One region of the Nonomuraea sp. 3-1Str genome, then DNA from elsewhere that is predicted to be linked to it. Evidence: riboswitches for the same ligand, from Rfam matches in the RefSeq annotation. Region 1 holds a riboswitch; each other region holds the start of a gene.
What was found. Region 1 has a riboswitch for S-adenosylmethionine ahead of thrC (threonine synthase). Riboswitches for the same ligand answer to the same signal wherever they lie in the genome.
Positions count from the first base shown of each region.

Region 2: linked by a shared signal. The riboswitch ahead of MTP10_RS06290 (aminotransferase class V-fold PLP-dependent enzyme) and the one ahead of thrC (threonine synthase) in region 1 are both predicted to bind S-adenosylmethionine.
Region 3: linked by a shared signal. The riboswitch ahead of MTP10_RS39575 (GNAT family protein) and the one ahead of thrC (threonine synthase) in region 1 are both predicted to bind S-adenosylmethionine.

Region 1 covers NZ_JALHBK010000038.1:46,355-51,263, forward strand. The annotation lists gene MTP10_RS38155 (cold-shock protein) at 1-74, opposite strand, end outside; gene MTP10_RS38160 (MoaD/ThiS family protein) at 349-624, opposite strand; gene thrC (threonine synthase) at 670-1,902, opposite strand; SAM riboswitch class I at 1,916-2,057, opposite strand; gene MTP10_RS38170 (RNA polymerase sigma factor) at 2,137-2,691, opposite strand; gene MTP10_RS38175 (trehalose-6-phosphate synthase) at 2,723-4,168, shown strand; gene MTP10_RS38180 (hypothetical protein) at 4,186-4,773, opposite strand; gene otsB (trehalose-phosphatase) at 4,823-4,909, opposite strand, start outside.
Region 2 covers NZ_JALHBK010000002.1:533,151-538,059, reverse strand. The annotation lists gene MTP10_RS06305 (SAM-dependent methyltransferase) at 1-105, shown strand, start outside; gene MTP10_RS06300 (cytochrome P450) at 140-1,330, opposite strand; gene MTP10_RS06295 (TerC family protein) at 1,330-2,067, opposite strand; SAM riboswitch class IV at 2,198-2,313, shown strand; gene MTP10_RS06290 (aminotransferase class V-fold PLP-dependent enzyme) at 2,358-3,680, shown strand; gene MTP10_RS06285 (DoxX family protein) at 3,684-4,370, opposite strand; gene MTP10_RS06280 (NADH-quinone oxidoreductase subunit D) at 4,517-4,909, shown strand, end outside.
Region 3 covers NZ_JALHBK010000043.1:16,179-21,087, reverse strand. The annotation lists gene MTP10_RS39585 (MerR family transcriptional regulator) at 1-906, shown strand, start outside; gene MTP10_RS39580 (hypothetical protein) at 1,449-1,913, shown strand; gene MTP10_RS39575 (GNAT family protein) at 1,966-2,586, opposite strand; SAM riboswitch class I at 2,594-2,685, opposite strand; gene MTP10_RS39570 (MFS transporter) at 2,765-3,910, opposite strand; gene MTP10_RS39565 (DUF4037 domain-containing protein) at 4,274-4,909, opposite strand, start outside.

The DNA of each region.
Region 1 (4,909 bases):
TCCTTACCACCGTCTACCGCGATGAAGCCGTAGCCCTTGTCCGCGTTGAACCACTTGACGGTGCCCTGCGCCACTTCCGACTCCTCTTACTGGGCTCGCGGATCCCGCCCATTCGTCCGCGAGACCCGCAATCGCCACGACTTATGGCAAAACAGCCGGACGATCGTCCTCGACCATACCTGTGGCACGGCGTTTGGCAACAGAGTCAACCCGCAAACCGCGCAATTCCTCTCAACGGTTTCCCTAAGGGGATGTATGGGCACATGGCCAAAGTAGTTCAACATTGAATATCCGGGAAAAGCAGAAGGCGCCCACGAGGGGCGCCTTCAGGGAGCGATGCGGGGGGCGTCAGCCGCCGGCGACCGCGGGGATGATGGAGATCTGGACCCCTTCGGGCGCGGGCGTGTCCAGACCCTGCGCGAAACGGACGTCCTCTTCTCCCACGTAAACGTTGACAAAACGACGAATCTTGCCCGATTCATCCAGAATTCGCGCGCCGATCCCCGGGTAGTCGGAGTCGAGCTTTGCGAGGACGTCACGAAGAGTCGTGCCCTCGCCACTCACTTCCGCGTTTCCGCCGGTGTACGTGCGCAGGATGGTGGGAATCCGTACAGAAACACTCATGATTAAGTCGCCTTTCCTGGTTGAACGGGCAGCCGCGTGCGGCGGTCAGACAGCCGCGCGGAACGCGTCGAGAGAGGGCTTGATCACAGCCGTGGGCTGGGCGTCCCCGGAGACCGCGTCGAGCGTCTTGAGCCCGTCGCCGGTGTTGAGCACCACGGTCTCCGCCTCGGGGTCGAGCCGCCCGCTCTCGGCGAGCTTCTTCAGCACGCCGACCGTGACGCCGCCCGCCGTCTCGGCGAAGATGCCCTCGGTCGAGGCGAGCAGCTTGATCGCGTCCACGATCTCGGCGTCCGTCACGTCCTCCACCGCGCCGCCGGTGCGGCGGGCGATGTCGAGCACGTAGGGGCCGTCGGCGGGGTTGCCGATGGCCAGCGACTTGGCGATGGTGTCGGGCCTGACCGGCTGGACCACGTCGTGGCCGGCCTTGAAGGCGGCCGACACGGGCGAGCAGCCGAGCGCCTGGGCGCCGAACACCTTGTACGGCCGGTCCTCGACCAGCCCCAGGGCGATCAGCTCCTTGAAGCCCTTGTCGATCTTGGTGAGCTGGGACCCGGAGGCGATCGGGATGACGATCTGCTCGGGGAGCCGCCAGCCGAGCTGCTCGGCGATCTCGTACGCGAGCGTCTTGGAGCCCTCCGCGTAGTACGGCCGGAGGTTGACGTTGACGAACCCCCACTTGTCGCCCATCGGGTCGCCGATCAGCTCCGAGCAGAACCGGTTGACCTCGTCGTAGGTGCCGTCGATGCCGATGAGCTTGCCGCCGAACACCCGGGCCATGGCGATCTTGGCCTGCTCCAGGTTGGCGGGGATGAACACGCAGGCGTCGAGCCCGGCCCGGGCCGCCGCGGCCGTCACCGCTCCGGCGAGGTTGCCCGTGGAGGAGCACGACAGGGTGTGGAAGCCGAAGTTGCGCGCCGCCTCGACGGCGATGGCCACGACCCGGTCCTTGAAGGAGTGGGTGGGGTTGCCGGAGTCGTCCTTGACGTACAGGGACTTGAGGCCGAGCGCGCGGCCGAGGTTGCCCGCCTTGACGAGCTTGGTCCAGCCGGGGTTCATGTTCGGCTTGGTGGCCACGTCGGCGGGGACGGGGAGCAGCGAGCGGTAGCGCCAGATGTTGGCCGGGCCCGCCTCGATGTCCTCGCGACGGACGTCGCCGAAGGAGTAGGCCGCCTCTAGCGGCCCGAAACACTCCAGGCACGCGAAGCTCGGACCGAGGTCGTAGCGGGTGCCGCACTCGCGGCAGGACAGGGCGGTGGCAGGACCGAAGTCAAGCGACATGAAGCGAGGCCTTCCCTCATCTTCGCCCGCGGCCACCTTGACCGCAGACCGGAATTGGCACCTTGTCCCGGTCGGCCTCGCCAGGTCGCGAGTCTCAAGCCGGGAGGGTTGCCGGGGCTTCGCAGGGCCGGTCCCTCCACCCCTCTGGATGAGCAATATTCAGTTGTCGCATCAGACTGTACCCGGCCACGCGCCGCCGCCGTCCACTCGTCTCATAGCATGAGACGAGTGATCTCACCGGTAGTCGTCGCCGAGCGCCGCCTGAACGTACTTGCGCGCCTGGTGGATGCGCGACTTGGCGGTGCCGAGCGGGATGCCGAGCTGCTCGGCCACCTCGTTGTAGTCGAGCTGGACGATGTCGCGCAGCACCAGCGCCTGGGCCAGGTCGGGCTTGTCGGCCTCCAGCGCCTCCATGGCGTCGAGCAGGTCCAGCCGCGACCCCGCGATGACGCTGACGCGCGCCACGTCGGGTTTCTGCACCGGCAGCTCCTCGGAGGTCTGCTCGGCGGCCCGCCGCTTCAGCGACCGGTACGTGGTCCGCGCGCAGTTGGCCGTCACGATGTGCAGCCACGTGCTGAACCTGGCCCGCCCCTCGAAGCGACCGATGTTGCGGGCCACCGCGAGCAGAGTGTCCTGGGACGCCTCCTCGGCGTCCTGGCGGTAGGGGAGAATGCGGGCACAATGCCGCATCACGTCGGGCTCGATCCGCTTCAGGAGCTCGCCGAGCGCGCGATGATCTCCGGCTGCGGCGGAACGGGCCAGTTCCTCGGTTAGCTCATCAAGCGCCATAGCTGGGATCCTATGATCGGAGGGAGGTTAAATGAACAGTGTCCTGGTCGCCTCCAACAGAGGCCCGGTCTCGTTCACCGTCGACGACGACGGCGCGCTGACCATGAAACGCGGCGGCGGGGGGCTGGTGTCCGGGCTGTCCGGAGTGACCAGGGACCACGGTGTGCTCTGGGTGTGCGCCGCGCTGTCCGACGGTGACCGCATCGCCGCCCGGCAGGCCCCCGGAGGCCGGCTCGACCACACGGGCTACGACACGGGCGCCCTGCGGATGCTCGACATCCCGGCGGCGACGTTCCACCGCGCCTACAACGCGGTGGCCAACTCCACACTCTGGTTCGTCAACCACCTGCTCTACGACACCCCCAATGCGCCCAGTTTCGGCTCCAGGTTCCTGCGCGAGTGGGAGTCGTACCGCGACTACAACGGCGCGTTCGCGCTGGCCCTGGCCGAGGAGGCCCACCACGGGGCCCGCGTCATGGTGCAGGACTACCACCTGACCCTCACCCCCGCCATGCTCCGGGCCGAGCGGCCCGACCTGCGCATCGCCCACTTCAGCCACACGCCGTGGGCGCCGCCCGAGTACTTCTCGCTGCTGCCCGACGACGTGGCCCGCGAGGTGCTCGAAGGCATCCTGGGCGCCGACCACGCCGGCTTCCTGGCCACACGCTGGGCGGACGCGTTCATGGACTGCTGCCGGGCGCTGCTCGGCGCCAGGGTCGACCACGCGGCCCGTACGATCACCCACGAGGGCCGTACGACCCGCGTCGGGGTGCACGGCCTCGGGGTCGACGGCGACGCGCTCTGCGAGCGGGCCGGCGAGCCTGACGTCGAGTCGCACATGGCCGCGCTGCGCGACCAGGTCGGCGACCGCGCCCTGATCGTCCGCATCGACCGGACCGAGCTGTCCAAGAACATCGTGCGCGGCCTGCTCGCCTACCGCGAGTTCCTGGCCGCCCACCCCGAGTGGCACGGGCGGGTCGTCCACCTGGCCTTCGCCTACCCGAGCCGGCACGACCTGCCCGAGTACCGCGAGTACACCGCCTCGGTGCAGCGGTGCGCCAAGGAGATCGAGGACGAGTACGCCACCGAGGACTGGGACCCGCTGATCCTCAACGTCAACGACGACTACCCGCGCTCGCTGGCCGCCTACCGGATGGCCGACGTGCTCCTGGTCAACCCGATCCGCGACGGCATGAACCTGGTGGCCAAGGAGGGCCCGATCCTGTCGCCGCGCGCCGCCCTGGTGCTGTCGCGCGAGGCCGGGGCGGCGGCCGAGCTGGGGCCGCACGCCCTCGTGGTCAATCCCTACGACATCAGCGACACGGCCGGCGCGCTGCACGAGGCGCTGGTCATGCCCGAGGAGGAGCGGGTGCGCCGCCGCCGGGAGCTGGTGGCCGCCGCCACGGCGCTGCCTCCCGAACGGTGGCTGGAGGCGCAGCTCGACGCCCTGGACAAGCTCGGCCCCATCCAGGGCTGACCGGCCGAAGGCCACCTTCATCGCCAGGTCGCGCGCTTGAGCACGCCGGCCAGGCCCGGGGTGTTCCACTGGTCGACGACGAGCACCTTGGTCCTCGGCAGGTACCATTCGCGCTGGATCCACCTCGACCTGACCTCGGCGCCGTCGTAGGTGACGCAGGTGGCCTTCCATTCGCGGTAGTACGCCTTGTGGCCGGGGCCGACCTGACGCAGGCCCTTGACCCTGGCGGCGCCGAGCCTCTCGCCCCACCTGCGGTCGTGCGGGCAGGGCTGGACGTCGGTGGCCGGGTAGAACGGGCGCTCGGCGGTGTACGGCTCGAACACCTCGCCGCCCAGCTCGATGGCCTTCGGCCCGAGGATCCAGAAGCTGTCGCACTCCGACCCGGCGTAACCCGACCCGGGCTTGGGGCACGAGCCGGTGACCACGCGGATCCAGTCGCCCTTGCCGTACACCTTCCAGCCGCCCGGCAGGCTCAGTGTCAGGCCGTCGCGCAGGCGGAGGGGGGTGCCCGAGCCCCCGGCGGAGGCGGAAGCGGTGGCGGTGGCGGGGATCAGGAGCGTGACCGCCGCGGCGAGGCCCGCGGCGGCGAGAGCTGTCTTCGGCATGCCGTGACCGTACGGCCGGGCACTTGCAGATCGATCACCAACGACTTGATCAGGAGCGCGCGACAGCCGAGGCGAGCTCACGGAGCAGCGCCACGACCCCGTCGGGCCCGTCCACCACGATGTCGGCCCGCTCGGC
Region 2 (4,909 bases), on a different contig from region 1:
GATCCGCGCGCCTACCTCCGGGCGCTGGCGCGCGCCTCGGAGGAGGCCGAGCTGATCGATCCCGGAGGGCTCGGCGGCTTCGGCTGGCTCGCCCAGCGCCGCTGACCGGGTCGTCCGCACGTCCCCGGGAGGGGAAGGCTCAGGCGGCGCGGAGGTCCAGGGAGCGCAGCCCCCGGATGACGTACCCGGGCTTCCAGGACGGCTCGCTGACCAGCTCCAGCTCGGTCGTGCGGTCCAGCAGCGCGCCGAACGACTCCACCATCTCGATGCGGGCCAGCGGAGCCCCCAGGCAGAAGTGGATGCCCGCGCCGAACGAGATGTGCGGGTTGTCGGCCCGTCCCAGGTCCAGCCGGTCCGGGTCGTCGAACACGTCAGGGTCCCGGTTGGCCGAGCCGAACAGCAGCGCCACCTCCGACCCGCGCGGGATGCGCGTGCCGTGGACCTCGATGTCCTCCAGCACCCAGCGCTCGAAGAGCTGGAGCGGCGTGTCGTAGCGCAGCAGCTCCTCGACCGCCGTGGGCAGCAGGGACCGGTCCGCGCGCAGCCGGGCGAGCTGGTCCGGGTGCCGGAACAGCGACCACCAGCCGTTGCCCGTGCCGTTCACGGTGGCCTCGTGGCCGGCGTTGAGCAGGAGCACGCAGGTGCCGGCCAGCTCGTCCTCGGTCAGCTCGTCGATGCCGGCCAGCGCGCTGATCAGGTCGTCGCCGGGGTCGGCGGCGCGCTCGCGGGCCAGCGCCTTGAGGTAGCCCTCGAACTCCTCGGCCGCGCGCACCGCCGCGTGCTGCGCCTCCGGCGTGGGGTTGAGCTCGTACATGCCGCACATGTCGGCCGACCAGGGGCGCAGCAGGTGACGGTCCGACTCGGGGATGCCCAGCATCTCCGCGATGACCGTCACCGGCAGCGGCTCGGCGACCTCGGCGATGAGGTCGCCGCCGCCCTTCTCCACGAACGCGTCCACCAGGCCCCCTGCGACCGCCCGCACGCGGGGCCGCAGCGACTCCACCATGCGCGGCGTGAACGCCTTGGACACGAGCCGCCGCAGCCGGGTGTGCAGCGGCGGCTCGACTTCGAGCATGCCGTTCCGGCTGACCCTCCAGAACGGCTCCTGGAAGTCCGGCTCGGGCGTCCTGCCGAACTCCTCGTGCGTCGCCACGTGAAGGTAGGTCCGGCCCAGGCGACGATCCCTGAGCAGGGCGTTCACGTCGGCGTGCCGGGAGATCAGCCACTGGTCGGTGGGCTCGTAGTAGGTCACCGGGTCCGTACGGCGCAGCTCGTCGTAGACGCCGTACGGGTGGGCGACGAAATCCGGATTCCGGGGGTCAAAGCGCACTACTGCATCTTAGGAGGCTCCTCCGAGGTGGCGAGCTGCTTGGAGTGGCGGCCGCGCATCCTGATGTTCAGGAGCTCCACGATGACGGAGAAGGCCATGGCGAAGTAGATGTAGCCCTTCGGGATGTGCTGACCGAGCCCCTCGGCGACGAGGACCACCCCGATCAGCACGAGGAACGCCAGGGCCAGCATCTTGATGCTCGGGTGCAGGTCCACGAACCTGCTGATCGGTCCCGAGGCGAACAGCATCACCAGCACCGCCACGATGACGGCCGCGATCATGACGCCCAGCTCGTCCACCATGCCGACGGCGGTGATGACCGAGTCCAGCGAGAACACCACGTCGAGCACCATGATCTGCAGGATGACCGAGACGAACGAGGTGGCCACGCGCTTCTTGCCGTCCTCCTCCTTCAGCTCCATGCTGTGCCCGATCTCGGTGACGCTCTTGGCGAGCAGGAACAGCCCGCCCAGCAGCAGGATCAGGTCGCGCCCGGATATCTCCTGGCCGAAAACCTCGAACAGCGGGGCCGTCAGCCGAACCACCCACGACAGCGCCAGCAGCAGGAGCAGCCGGCTGACCAGGGCCGCCCCGAGACCGAGCACGCGGGCCCTGTCACGCTGCTCGGGCGGCAGCTTGCCGGCCAGGATGGAGATGAAGATGATGTTGTCGATGCCTAGGACGATCTCCAGAGCGACAAGGGTGAAGAACCCTATCCAGATCTGAGGGTCGGTCACCCAATCCAGCATCTGCTTACCTCCACATTTCGGTCGGGGACGGCCGGTTTCCCAGGTCCAACGAGTCGGGTGCCGAGGAAGTTCGCGAGGTTGCGATTCATCGGGGACTGTCGGTTATAGTTCGGACGTAGGTCATGAGTGCCAGCACGAAGCCCCGGCTAGCTGGCCGGCAACCCTCGCGTCCGCGGCGGGGTGCCCCGGGTGAAGACCTGGTCCGTCACGAGGTGTGGCGGGCAAGCGCGGGCTCCGAGGCTGCTCCAGGGGTCCGATGGCCTTGCAGGAGGTTCGCCTTGTCCACGTTGAGCATCTTCGGCTCCGCCCCCGCCCAGTCCACCGCCGGCGCGTCCGCCGGTACGTCGCATCCGCGTGGCCACCGGCCGATCCCGGCCGTGCTCGGCGCCGATCTGGAGGTGCCGGTCAGGGGCGGGCGGCTCGTGGGGTACGCCAACCTGGACTACGCCGCCAGTGCTCCCTGTCTGGAGCCGGTCAGCGCCGCGGTCACCGCCGCGCTCCCGGCCTACTCCAGCGTCCACCGCGGCGCCGGCTACGCCTCCCAGCTCACCACCGCCCGGTACGAGCAGGCGCGCCACACGGTCCGCGCCTTCGCCGGCGCCCGTCCCGACGACGCGGTCATCTTCACGCGCAACACCACGGACGCCACGAACCTGCTGGCCGGCTGCCTGCCCGCCGGCACCACGACTGTCGTGTTCGACACCGAGCACCACGCCTCGCTGCTGCCGTGGAAGAGGGTCGTGCGGCTCGCCGCGCCCGCGTTCCCCGGTGAGGCCGTCCGCGCGGCCGACGAGGCGCTGGCCGCCGTGGACGGGCCCAAGCTGCTCGTGGTGACCGCCGCGTCGAACGTCACCGGCGAGCTGTGGCCGATCGCGGCGCTGGCGCACATCGCGCACCGCCACGGGGCGCGCATCCTCGTGGACGCCGCCCAGCTCGTGCCGCACCGTCGGCTCAACCTGACGGCACTTGACCTCGACTACGTGGCCTTCTCGGGCCACAAGCTGTACGCGCCGTTCGGGGCCGGGGTGCTGATCGGGCGCCGCGACTGGCTGGCCGCGGGCGAGCCGTACCTGAAGGGCGGCGGAGCCGTGCGGTCCGTCGCGCCGGGCGAGGACGGGATCACCGAGTGGCACGACGACCCCGAGCCGCGCCACGAGGCCGGCACACCGAACGTGCTGGGCGCCATCGCGCTGGCCGCCGCCTGCGACGCACTCACCGCCACGGGCTGGACGGCGCTGGTGCGCGAGGAGGAGCGGCTGATCGCGCGGCTGCGCACCGGACTCGCCTCCATCGAGGGCGTACGGGAGCTGTCGCTGTGGGGGCCGGACCACCCGCGCGTGGGCATCGTGTCGTTCACCGTGGACGGGCTCACTGCGCGCGAGGTCGCCGAGGCCCTGTCGGGTGACTACGGCATCGGGGTGCGCGACGGCAAGTTCTGCGCGCACCCGTTCGTCCGGCACCTGCTGGGAGAGACCGATGGCGGCTGCGAGGACGGCACGGCTTCGGCGGTGCGGGCCTCGATCGGCATCGGGACGACCGAGGAGCACGTGGACCGCCTCGTCGGCGCCCTGCGCGACCTCGCCGCCCGCCGCCCCGCCTGACCGTCACCGGTTGGGTGGCTTGCGGTGCTCGTCGTTGAAGAGCGCGTCAAGGTCGCTCATGTCCTGGTCGCTGAGGTTGCCGGGCCGGTGTGAGCCGTCGTCCGGAGGGTGCTGCCGGGGCGCCGTCGTGTCCTCCGCGGGCGTGCTCCTGGGCATGGGCTGCGTCGGCGGCGCGGGCTGGGATTCGGCAGGCGGGACAGGCGCCGCCCTGGTGGGTGCGGCAGGCGCGGCTCCTGCGGACGCGCCGGCCGTCTCCTGCGCGGCGTGACGGTGCTCGGCCTTGCGCCGGTACCAGTGGGTGAGCACCTGGTCGACGCTCGCCCGCCCGCCTCCCAGCACGAGAAGCAGCAGGCACACCGACCCCAGTGCCCCGACGAGCTCCCAGCCCCCGCTGGAGCTCAGGATCCCATGCCCGCGGTGGACGAACACGAAGGCGCCGCCGAGCACGACGAGCAGCGCCACCGCCGCCGGCCGCACCAGCAGGCCGATGATCAGCAGGATGCCCCCCACGGTCTCCACGGTGGCCGTGAACGCGGCGGCGAGCTGCGGCAGCGGCACTCCGCTCTGGCCCATCATCTTCGACACGGCCCCCAGACCACCCTGCCACTTCTGCAATCCGTGAGCCACGAAGATCACGCCGATCACGATCCGCACAATGAGCGCGGCCAGATCGAACATCACTCTCTTCATGGTGATTCTCCCCCCATTTGCTGCTATATCTCCCCGCCGTCCGGTTTGGCGATGCGCGTCCATACCGTTCCTTGACCGACCCCGACCGGACGGGGCCGTCCACCCCGCGCTGGATCACCACGGCGACCGGTGGCAGCATGGGCCCTATGACGGAACGCGTGGTCGGCATCGGCGCGGGCGCGAAGGAGCTGGCGACCGAGGACATGATCCTCAACATCGGCCCGCAGCACCCGTCGACCCATGGCGTCCTGCGGCTGCGCCTCACCCTGGACGGCGAGCGCATCGCCACGGCCGAGCCGATCATCGGCTACATGCACCGGGGCGCCGAGAAGCTGTTCGAGGTCCGCGATTTCCGGCAGGTCATCATGCTGGCCAACCGGCACGACTGGCTGTCCGGCTTCGCCAACGAGCTGGGCGTGGTCATCGCGGCCGAGCGCCTGCTCGGCATGGAGCCGCCCGTCCGCGCCGTCTGGGCCCGCACGCTGCTGGCCGAGCTCAACCGGGTGCTCAGCCACCTGATGTTCCTCGGCTCCTATCCG
Region 3 (4,909 bases), on a different contig from region 1:
GGGATGCCGCTGGCGCGCATCCAGCGCGTCTGCACGCTGGATGCGGGCCCGGCGGCCCAGGAGATCCGCACGTTCTGGGTCCAGGTCGAGGCCGACACCGCCGCACGGCGGGACCTGGCCGCCTTCCTCATCGACCACCTGTCATGGAAGGACCCTGCCATGTCTTCGACCGCCAAGCCTCTGGGAATCCGTTACGCCGCACTGTCCGACACGGGCCTGGTCCGCGAGAGCAACCAGGACACCGCCTACGCCGGGACCCGCCTGCTCGCCGTCGCCGACGGCTACGGCAATCAAGGAGCCCCAGCCAGCGCGGCCGCCGTCGACGCGCTCAAGCACCTCGAAACCGAGAGCATCTCGGAGGGCAACCTCCTCGACGTCCTCGAAGACGCCGTCGAACTGGCCAAGCAGGCCGTCAACGGCATCGCCGGGGTCGACCCCGCTTCCGAGGAGGCCGGCACGACACTCACCGCAATGCTCTGGACCGGCTCGCAACTGGCCCTCATCCACATCGGCGACTCCCGCGTCTACCTCCTGCGCGAGGGAAGGCTGTTCCAGATCACCGACGACCACACCATGGTGCAGTCGATGGTCGAGGAAGGACGCATCAGCCCGGAAGAAGCCGCCTCCCACCCCCAGCGGTCGCTGCTGATTCGAGCCCTGGGCCACGGAGCCGATGACACTCCTGACATGCGCCTGCACGAAGCTCAGCAGGGAGACCGATACCTGCTCTGCTCCGACGGCCTGTCGACCGTCGTGCCGACCGAGAAGACCCGCCGGGTGCTCTCCGAGATCAGCGAGCCGCAGCAGGCGGTCCGCGAACTCATCGCCCTCGCCAACGGCTCCGGCGGTCCCGACAACGCCAGCTGCGTGGTCGCCGACGTCATGGAGCTCCAGCAGCAGGAGTGAGCGGCATGCACTCGACTCCGGTGATCCGTGCAGCCGACCCCAGTTGACGCGCGGTATGTCTCCTTCCGGACGGAAGGGCAGCTGCATCGGGAGCGGGCTGAAGGGGGCGAGCCGGTGCAGGGTGGTCTTGGCCACCGCGCGGGTCTCGTCCGCAGCTTGTGCTGGGTCTGACGCTGGGGTTTGCTCACGACGTGAACCAGCAGACCTTCTACGGCGCCATCCCGCTCCCCCAGGAGGAAGTCACCCGGCTCGTCACCGCAGGCGTGCGGGCCTTCCTCCGCAGCTATGCGGCCTCCGCCGCCTAGCGCCCCAACACAGTTCTGCGTGACATCGCAGGTTGCTGATTGTCAGCGTGCATTCACCGGCAGGCCGGTCAGATCCAGGCGACGGTCAGTCCGCAACTGGATCTCGCCGTACGGGGTCATATTCGACGGCTGTCTGGGGTTACCGATCGTTCTCGCTGGTCAGCGGCTTGAAGGTCTGTACGAGACGTAGAGCAAGTAGGCTGACCATGATCACCTGCGACCGTGAGGGAGCCGCTCATGACCGCCGACCCGACGATGACCCGGATCGGCCGGGGGGTGGAGTTGCATCACCATCAAGGCCGGCGCGAAGCCGCTCGCGAGTTGTTCGCGCAGATCTGGGACGACATCGGCGGCGAGCGAGGCGACCCGCTGCATGTCTGCGTCCTTGCCCACTCGATGGCCGATGTGCAGGATGACGTGCACCAGGAGCTGATGTGGGATCTGCGGGCGCTTGCCGCCGTCGGCCTGATCACGGATGAGCGGGTGGCCCAGGCCGGAGTGCCGCTTTCGGTGGCCGCCCTGTATCCGTCGTTGCACCTGAACCTCAGCGAGTGCTACCGCAAGCTGGGCGACCTCGACCGCGCCCGCGAGCACCTCCGGCAGGCGCGGGCCGGGATCGGCGCACTCGGCGACGACGAGTACGGGCGACTCATCAAGGGTGGACTGGAGCAGCTGGCCGAACAGTTGGGTGAGACCGTCTGACTCCGAGCCCGGCCAAGGATGACGTCGATCACGACGCCGCCGGGCCGGACACTCATCCGGGCGTGCCCACTGAGGCCAGCCGGGTCATGAGGGATTGCCGGACAGCCGGCCATTCGGACGCGACCACCGCGAACATCGCCGAGTCCCGCAACATCCCCTCCTCGCCGGGTGCCCAGGACATCGACCAGTTGCGCAGGACACCCTCAAAGCCGATACCGAGTCGCTCCAACGCCCGCCGGCACCGGTGGTTGCGGGCGTCGGTCTTCAGATCGACCCGCGCGACCCCCAGGGACTCGAACGCATGCCCCAGCAGCAGCAGCTTCGCCTCGGCGTTGATCCCGCTGCCCTGCGCCGACGCCGCGAGCCAGGTGAAGCCGATCTCGATCGCTCGCAGGGCCGGCCGATCCGGCCATGACCGCGGATCCCACAAGCCCCTGCACCCCACCGCCTTGCCGTCACGCACCCGGACCTGCGCGAACGGCGTCAACCCACGCCTGGCCAACTGCGTCGCCACATACCCCCGCATCTCGCTCCCGCGGGGAACCAGCGTGAACCCGTAGGACGCCCGGTCCTCTTCCGCGGCCGCCGCCAGGTCGGCCGCGTGCTCCATCGTCAACGGCTCCAGCCGCACCAACGAACCAGCGAGCACAGGAACATCGAGCTGAACACTCATCAGACCTTCCTCATCGTTCCTGGCGTTGGCACCTTGCCCGTACTGGGCAGGTTGTCGGACCGTCACAGGGCCAGGTCCCTCAGATCCTCTGGATGATCACCGAAGATCGATTGTCCCCAACGACTGACAACCACGTCAACAGTGAAGAACGCGGCGAAGCCGGCCCTGGCCACCTAGATCACGATGTGCCTTCGGTGGGGAGTTCGACGCGGCGGAAGATCCGCCACAGGGTCAGGTCGTAGAGGGTCTTGGCGGTCCCGGCGATGAGGAACGGCCAGCCCAGACCCAGGGGCAGCAGCAGCCCGGCGAGCGCGGGACCGGCGGGCCGGGTCAGGTAGCGGGCGGTGTTGGTGACGACGGCTGTGGTGATGCGCTCGGCGGGCGGGACCATGGCCATGACGTAGGCCTGGCGGGTGGGCACGTCCATCGAGGACAGGCAGGCGCGGGCCAGCAGCAGCCCCGCCGCCACCGGGAACTCTGAGGCGAAGGCGACGCCGATCAGCAGCAGGTTACTCGGCAGGTGGGTGAAGACCATCGTGTTCAGCAGTCCGATCCTGGCCGCGAGGACCGGCGCGAGGAGGAAGGAAGCGGTCTGCAGGACGGCACAGCCCGCGAACAGCAGCCCGATGCTCGCCGTGTCAGCTTGGTAGTGGACGCCCAGCCAGTAGGCCAGGTAGGCCTGCGCAACGAAACCCCCTGCCAGGCTGTCCACGGCGAACAGCGCCGCCAGCCGGACCACGACCGGGCGGGGCCGGACCGGCGCGGAGACCTGAGTCGAGGCCACCTCCAGCGAAGCGGGCAGCCGCAGGGCCAGCAACGCACCAGCCACGCCCACGGCCAGCAACACCCCGCCGAGCAGCAACCGCGAGGGCGGGAGCGCGCCCAGCAGCGCGCCGGCGGTCCCGGCGGTGGCGGCGACGGCGTTGTAGAGGCCGAAACCGCGCACGGCCACGCCGCTGCCATCCAGCATGACCTGCTCCACGGTGGTGAACGGCCCGGACTCGACCACCTCGACCGACAGCGCGCCGGACAGAGCGGCCAGGCACAGCAGCCACACCGGAGCTCCGACCGCGATCAGCGACCCGCACAGGGCCAGGGCCAGGCACAACACGGCGTAGGAGCGGCGACGGCCGAACCGGTCGCCCCAGCGGGCCAGGGCGATGCCGGCCAGCGCGCCCCCGGCCATCACGGCGGCCAGCACGAGACCGACCCCGGCGGCCTGCAGCCCCTCGGCCAGCAGCAGCGTGGCGAGCTGGACGGCGGCCAGTCCGTACGCCAGGCCGCGTAAGGCCTGCGCTGCGAAGATCAACCGCGCGGCACTCACCCGGGCTTCCTCCCGTCCCCCAGCCATCCATCACATCCATCAGGCATATCGATCCCCTTGCACTCAGTTTCCTCGAAGGCCCGCCCTCACCGCCTGCTGGCGGCAGGATCGCGTCCAGCCTGCCGGCGCCCGAAGCGCACGATCCGGTTCGGACGTTCCTCAGACCCCAACCTCAACCGCCGATCGAGCCCGGTCGGGTTCTCTGTCACACCGCCTCAGCGGGGTCCGAGCCGTGACCGCCTCGCCGCCGCAACAGCCGGGCCGTCAGGGCAAGCATCAGGACGATCGTTGCGATCCTCGACACATCCACCCGGCCTGGTGCAACACGGCACCCGCGGGGGGCCGGCAGCCCCCGCCCGCACCTCAGGCCACCAGGCCGAGCGCCGCCCCCGCGACCGCCCGAGCCCGTGCGGGCGACAGCAGCAGATCCACCGAGTCCGACACCTGGTCCACACACCCCACCAGCGGCAACCCCCGGATCACCGGATCCGACACCGCCTCCAGCAGCGCCTGCGTGAACCGGTCGCCCCCGATCACCCGGAACGGCCGGTCGTGAAAGCCGCGCACCCGCTCATCCAGCGTCGCGGCCAGCCCCAGCCGGTTCTGCGTCGAGGCCACCCTCCCGTACGCCGCCGCCAGCGCCGCCTCGCGCTCGCGCCACGTCCGCGCCGCCAGCGCCCGGCCCAAGGACTCCCCCAGTTCCGCCGAGCCCGGCAGGCGCGCCAGCGCGCTGCCCAGCCACTTGGCGTACGGCGGATAGCGGCGGCGCAGCAGCAGGGCCAGCCGCATCACCTCCCGCGCCAGCCGCGCCCCGACCACCGCCGACCCCAGCTCGTCGCCCACCTCGCCGCACCGGCCGGGGAACGGCTCCTCCTGCGCGATGCGCCGCCACTGACAGGCCAGCACGTACCGCCACACGTCGGCCGGATACCAGCGCAGCACCGACCGGGCCGCCTCCAGCCCGTCCGGCAGCCCGTCGTGGAACACCTCCCCCCGCGT